Regions from separate parts of the Trinickia sp. genome, predicted to be linked through region 2. Evidence: riboswitches for the same ligand, from Rfam matches in the RefSeq annotation. Region 2 holds a riboswitch; the other holds the start of a gene.
What was found. A riboswitch is a leader RNA that binds a small molecule or an ion and turns the genes downstream of it on or off. The one in region 2 is predicted to bind thiamine pyrophosphate.
Positions count from the first base shown of each region.

Region 1: it holds a riboswitch for thiamine pyrophosphate, as region 2 does, so the genes downstream of both, thiC (phosphomethylpyrimidine synthase ThiC) here and ACO1XS_RS03390 (FAD-dependent oxidoreductase) in region 2, are expected to answer to the same signal.

Region 1 covers NZ_JBMRBK010000041.1:116,523-119,929, forward strand. Annotated here, with positions in the region: gene thiC (phosphomethylpyrimidine synthase ThiC) at 1-1,848, opposite strand, end outside; TPP riboswitch at 1,933-2,057, opposite strand; gene ACO1XS_RS11670 (EamA family transporter) at 2,389-3,282, shown strand.
Region 2 covers NZ_JBMRBK010000018.1:49,868-53,274, forward strand. Annotated here, with positions in the region: gene ACO1XS_RS03385 (ABC transporter ATP-binding protein/permease) at 1-1,088, opposite strand, end outside; TPP riboswitch at 1,444-1,576, shown strand; gene ACO1XS_RS03390 (FAD-dependent oxidoreductase) at 1,711-2,868, shown strand; gene thiS (sulfur carrier protein ThiS) at 2,931-3,128, shown strand; gene ACO1XS_RS03400 (thiazole synthase) at 3,174-3,407, shown strand, end outside.

The DNA.
Region 1 (3,407 bases), on a different contig from region 2:
GGAGACACCCTGCGCCGCCGCGAACTCGCGCACGTCCTGCGTGATCTTCATCGAGCAGAAGTGCGGGCCGCACATCGAGCAGAAGTGCGCCACCTTTGCCGAGTCCTTCGGCAATGTCTCGTCGTGGAATTCGCGCGCCTTGTCGGGATCGAGGCCGAGGTTGAACTGGTCTTCCCAGCGAAACTCGAAGCGCGCCTTCGAGAGCGCGTTGTCGCGCACCTGCGCGCCCGGATGACCCTTCGCCAGATCGGCCGCATGTGCCGCGAGCTTGTACGTGATGATGCCTTCTTTCACGTCGTCCTTGTTCGGCAGCCCGAGGTGCTCCTTCGGCGTCACGTAGCACAGCATCGCCGTGCCGAACCAGCCGATCATCGCGGCGCCGATGCCCGACGTGATGTGATCGTAGCCGGGGGCGATATCGGTCGTCAGCGGTCCGAGCGTATAGAACGGCGCCTCGTCGCACCATTGCAGCTGGAGATCCATGTTCTCCTTGATGAGCTGCATCGGCACGTGGCCCGGGCCTTCGATCATGACCTGCACGTCATGCTTCCAGGCGATTTGCGTGAGTTCGCCGAGCGTCTTCAGCTCGCCGAGCTGCGCTTCGTCGTTGGCGTCGTACACCGAGCCGGGGCGCAAGCCGTCGCCGAGCGAGAAGCTCACATCGTACGCCTTCATGATTTCGCAGATATCTTCGAAATGCTCGTAGAGGAAACTCTCCTTGTGATGCGCGAGGCACCACTTGGCCATGATCGATCCGCCGCGCGAGACGATACCCGTCATGCGGTTCGCCGTGAGCGGCACATAGCGCAGCAGCACGCCCGCATGAATCGTGAAATAGTCGACCCCTTGTTCGGCTTGCTCGATCAGCGTGTCGCGGAAGATTTCCCAGGTCAGGTCCTCGGCCTTGCCGTTGACCTTCTCCAGTGCCTGGTAAATCGGCACGGTGCCGATCGGCACGGGGCTGTTGCGCAGGATCCATTCGCGCGTTTCGTGAATGTGCTTGCCCGTCGAGAGATCCATGACGGTATCGCCGCCCCAGCGAATCGCCCACGTCATCTTGTCGACCTCTTCGCCGATCGAGGAAGTGACAGCCGAGTTGCCGATATTGGCGTTGATCTTCACGAGGAAGTTGCGCCCGATGATCATCGGTTCGCTCTCGGGGTGGTTGATGTTGGCGGGAATGATCGCCCGGCCACGCGCGACTTCCTCGCGCACGAACTCGGCCGTGATCTCGCGCGGCGCATCGGCGCCGAAGGCGGCGGCCCCAAATGCCTGGCCCGGGTGCTGACGGCCCATCATCTCGGCGAGCTTCGTGCCGGTCGGCCCGCTCGCGCGCAAGCTCTCGAGGTACTCGGCGCGCCGCTGATTCTCGCGAATCGCGATGAACTCCATTTCCGGCGTGATGATGCCGCGACGCGCGTAATGCATTTGGGTCACATTGGCGCCTGCCTTCGCGCGGCGAGGCGTGCGGTGAAGACCCGGAAAGCGTAGTTGCGCGGTGGCCGGATCGGCTGCGCGCTCGCGCCCGAACGCGCTCGTGAGCCCCGCAAGCGCTTCGGTGTCGCCGCGCGCCTCGATCCAGCGCTGCCGCAACGCAGGCAGGCCCTGGCGGATGTCGATCTCCGCCTGAGGGTCCGTATAAGGGCCCGAGGTGTCGTAGACGTAGATCGGCGGGTTCTTTTCGCCGCCGAACGCGCTTGGGGTATCCGACTGTGTGATTTCGCGCATCGGCACACGGATGTCCGGCTGCGAACCGTTCACGTAGATCTTGCGCGAGTTGGGCAACGGGGCGACGGCAGCCGCGTCGACGCGTGCTTCCGCTGAGATGAATTTCGGGTTGGCGTTCATGCAAATCTCCTGGCATAGGGTTGCTAAAGCAGGAGCAGGAGACGGAAGGGAGGTCGGGTGATCGAGGCGTCTGAAGGTCCAGCGCGGTCAAACCCGTACGCTTCCCTGCGCTGGCATTATCCAGATCAGGTTCAAAGGGTGTTTCTCACCCGCGCGCATTCTCGCATCGATGGATGCAACAACACGACGCAGGACCCCCGCGTTAGCACCGCAGAAGATACAACGGGACGGCGGGCTTGGCAACCGGGCGAAATCCGTGCCTGCGAGCCCTTCGCCCCGCGTCATTGTGCCCAAGCGCCGGCGCGGCGCGCGAAACACGTGACCGGGCATAATACGGGGACCTGTTCGGCGTGCGTTCGTTGGCCGCCGTTCGCCGCACAATCGATACTGGCCCGCAATCGCCGTTGCGCCTCTGATCACCTCTATGTCTTTCCCTGTAGCCTGCGAGGCCCGAGCCGTTCCTGCGCATTGTGCGCCGGCCGGCGCGATTGCCGGCGCGGCTTGCGCGCCGTCACCCATGCGAAGGGCGAGGCCGCCCAGATGAGGTTGCTTCGCTGGCTGCCGCGCTCCCGCGTCGGGCGCATCGGGCTTGCGCTCGCTGCGGTCTACCTCGCCTGGGGCTCCTCTTATCTCGCGCTGCATGTCGCGCTCGAGTCGTTTCCGCCGCTTTTGCTGTCCGGCCTGCGCAATCTTTTTGCCGGCATCGGCCTGTTCGTGTTCGCCGCGCGCCGCGCGAGCGCGTGGCCGACATTCGTGGAGGTCCGCAATGCGGGCATCGTCGGCACAATGCTCGTCGGCCTGTCCAGTGGGATGCTCACGTTCGGCATGAAGAGCGTGAGTACAGGCGCCGCCGCCGTCATCATCGCAACGGTGCCGCTTTTTGCCACTATCATCGCCGCGATCGCGGGGCGGCCCGTGGCACGGGGCGAGTGGGCCGCGATTGCGCTCGGGCTTGCCGGCATCGTCGTACTCAACCACGGCAACGCATCGAGCGCTCCGGCAAGCGGCAGCATCGTCATTCTCATGGCGGCGCTCGCCTGGGCCGGCGGTGCGCACCTGGCCAGCCGGCTCGCGCTGCCGGCCGATCTTTTTATGTCCACTGCGCTGCAGATCGGGCTCGGCGGCGCAATTTCGACGGCCGTGGCCTGGCTCGACGGCGAGCGCGTCGTCCAGGCCGGTTTTTCGGCGATCGCCGCCTTCGTCTATCTCATGCTGATTGCGACGATGCTCGCATACGTGGCCTATGGTTTCCTGATCCGCCACACGAGTCCCATCGTCGCGAGCAGTTGCATGTACGTGAACCCGATCGTGGCCGTGGCGCTCGGGGCCTTGATGCTTGGCGAGCCCGTCACCCGCTGGACAGTAATGGCGACGCTCGCCATTTTGCTGAGCGTCGCGCTCTCGTTCTGGTTCGATCGCCGCCGCGCGAGCTGACACGGTAATCTCGATCACCGTTGCGCGAAGGCCTGCGCTTGGCTGCCTGCGCGCACCTGCGCCCGGGCGTCGTCCGACTCGCCGCGCTAAACGTCGCAAGGTCCGCACCGGATATGGCGCCCTGG
Region 2 (3,407 bases):
AGATGCGTGCTTTGCACGACGCGGCTGAATTCGCGCAACCGGTTGACGGTGGCGCGCCATTCGACGAGCGACGAGTAATTGTTGATGAACCATGAGAGCGAGCCGCTGACCGTGCCGAAAGCGTCCGCGATCTGCGTCAGCACCCCGAACGTGAACGCACCGGCGAAATAGCGCGGCGATGCGACGATGTACGGAAAAATGATGGCCGCCTGCCCATAAAAATTCGTGACGAAATTGAGGCGCCGCGTGTACGTCATGATGCGCCACCAGTTGTCGCGGATCCTCGCGAAGATGTTTTGCGCGTTGCCCTCTTCGGTTCGAACACCGTCGTATAGCGCGATCTGCTCCGAGTTCTCGCGCACGCGAATGAGTCCGTAACGGAAGTCGGCTTCGACGCGCTGCTGCTGATAATTGATCGAAACGAGCGGATGCCCAACCTTATGCATCAGGTACGAGCCGCCGATCGCATAGATCACTGCCGCCCAGACCATATAACCAGGCACGGTCCATGCCGAGCCGGCGAAATGGAAGTTCAGCGCGCCGCCGATCGTCCAGAGGATGGTGATGAACGAGACCAGCGTAACGACTGTCGATAACAGGCCGAGCGACAGATCGAGCGTGTTGGTGGCGAGCGATTGCAGATCGTCGCTGATCCGTTGGTCGGGGTTGTCAGCGAGTCGATCGCGTTCGATACGGTAGAACGCGAGGTCGCCAAGCCAAGTCTTCAGATAGCGGTTCGTCAACCACTGGCGCCAACGGAACCCGAGCATTTGCCGCAGGTAGGTACGATAGACGGCCAACGTGATGAACACGAAGGCCGCAACGGTGAATTGGATCAGCAACTGCCAAAAATGCGGGCTGTCTTTCGCCACCATCGCATTGTTGAACTTCGCGTACCACTGGTTGATCCAGACGTTGAATCCGACGATCGTCAGGTTGATGAGGATGATCGTCACCAACAAACCCCAGGCGGCCTTCCAATCCTCCGAGACCCAGTACGGTTTGATGAGCCCCCAGGCCGAGGTCGACGAGGGTTGGGGCGGCGCACCGTTGCGGGCAGGGACGGGATTGAGAGATGAGGCAGTCATAGGTCTTCCGAACGGTGTTTCCGAATCAGTTGCGCCAGCCGACGGCAGGCGTACGGGCGCTTCGACGATGCGCGGCACGGTACGCGGTTACCGCGGATTCTTGCGCGGAGCGCTTAAGCGAGTCTTAATGGCGGCGGCCCGCGCGTTCCATGCCTGGTATCGCACACCGACACCGACCGTGCGCGTGGTTGGCGAAAAGCAAAAGCGTGTCACCCGCGTGCCGCGATCGGACATTGTGCCAGAGAGCGGTGAGCCAACCTTTCGCGCAGCGTCCGAGCGCAAAAAAGGGCGCGTTGGCGGCGCCGCGTCATTGCGCCGCGTTTGCGGCCGCTCGCGCTTTTATGGTCTAATGGCCGCGACGAAACAGGGGTGCTTCGCTGGAAGTGGATAGGGTTCGAGCTGTTCGGACCGTTCCGTGGCGAGGCTGAGAGAGACCCTTCGCACCCGATCCGGGTAATACCGGCGCGGGAAGTTTCAGGAACACGCTTATAGCGTGGGATGCCGTGTCGCGGCATCTTTTTCTCCGCCGAAAGCATCGGTTGCGTCGATGCCGCCGGCCGGCCTCACCCGCCGGTTTCGTCCTTGGGTACGCGCAGTTCGCCGTACAGAAAGGATCGATCCGATGAGCGTTCAATCTTCAGTCGTTGTTTCAGGAATCCCCGATTTCGCCGTGCTCGGCGGCGGGCTCGCCGGCCGGCTAGTGGCCTGGCAACTCGCGGGCGAGGGGCACCGCGTCGCGCTCTACGAGCGCGGCGACGCGTCGGGGACGGCCTCGGCGGCCTGGGTCGCCGCCGCCATGCTGGCGCCGCTGGCCGAGGCCGCGAGCGCCGAGCCGCTCATCGTCGAGCTCGGCCAAGCCTCGCTCGACGCCTGGCCACGGATCCTTGCCGCGCTGCCGGCACCGGTCTTTTTCCAGCGCAACGGCACACTCGTGGTCTGGCACCGTAACGATCGGCCCGAAGCGGCGCTGCTCGAACGGCGCGTGCACGCCAACGCGCCGCGCACGCTCCCGGGCGGCAGCCGCGTTGCGACGCTCGATGCCGCGCAGCTCGCGGCAGCCGAGCCCGCGCTGGCCGGCCGCTTTGGTCAGGGGCTGCTGCTGCCCGACGAGGGCCAGCTTGACAACCGCCAGACGCTGGCCGCGCTGGCCGCGGGGCTGAACGAGCGCGGGGTGGACGCGCACTGGAACACCGCCGTCGACGAGGCGGCGCGGCCGAGCGCGCGAATCACGATCGATTGCCGCGGGCTCGGCGCGAAGGCGGCGTTGCCCTCGCTGCGTGGCATTCGCGGCGAAGTCGCGCGCGTGCATGCGCCCGGTATCGCGCTGACGCGCCCCGTTCGCATGCTTCATCCGCGCTATCCGATCTACATTGCGCCGAAGGAACACGATCTGTTCGTGATCGGCGCCACGGAAATCGAAGGCGAGGACCGCTCGCCGATGAGCGTGCGCTCCGCGCTCGAGCTGCTGAGCGCGGCGTTTGCCGTGCATCCGGCGTTCGGCGAGGCGCGCATTCTGGAACTCAACACGCAATGCCGTCCCACGCTGCCCGATCACCTCCCTTCGATCGTCTGGGACGGTGCGAGTACCCTCGCCGTCAACGGTCTTTACCGGCACGGCTTCATGATTGCCCCCGAAGTGGCGAGTACAGCGACCGGACTGGCCACCGCGCTGCTGAGCGGCCGTGTCGCCGATGCGGAAGGCTTTGGGCAATGGCGCAGCGAAGCGCGCTGGGCGCCCATGCTGCATCTCGCGGGCGAGCGTGCGGCGCTTGCGATATGAGCACGATGACGCGTACCCCACAGGAAAAGACCGAGCAACTCCATCGTCGGACCGTTCGAATCATGGAAATTCAGATCAATCAGAAGTCTCTTTCCCTTCCCGACGGCGCGACCGTAGCCGATGCGCTCGCCGCGTTCGGCGCGCGGCCGCCGTTCGCCGTCGCGCTCAACGGGCAGTTCGTCGCACGCACGCAGCATCCCGAGCGCGCGCTCAACGCCGGCGATAAGCTCGATATCGTGCATCCCGTCGCGGGCGGCTGATGACCTTTTTGCCGCTAACATCCATTACGTCTTGAGGATCTTGCGATGATTTCCGCTTCCGCCGCCGATTCGCTCACGCTCTACGGCACCGCTTTTGCCAGCCGTGTGCTGCTGGGTACGTCGCGCTATCCGTCGCTGCGCGCGCTGTCCGATTCGATCGAAGCAGCGCGACCCGGCATGGTCACCGTGGCGCTGCGGCGCCAGATGCAGGCCGAGACCGCCGAGGCCGGCTTTTTCGATTTGCTCAAACGCCACGCTGTGCCGCTGTTGCCGAATACG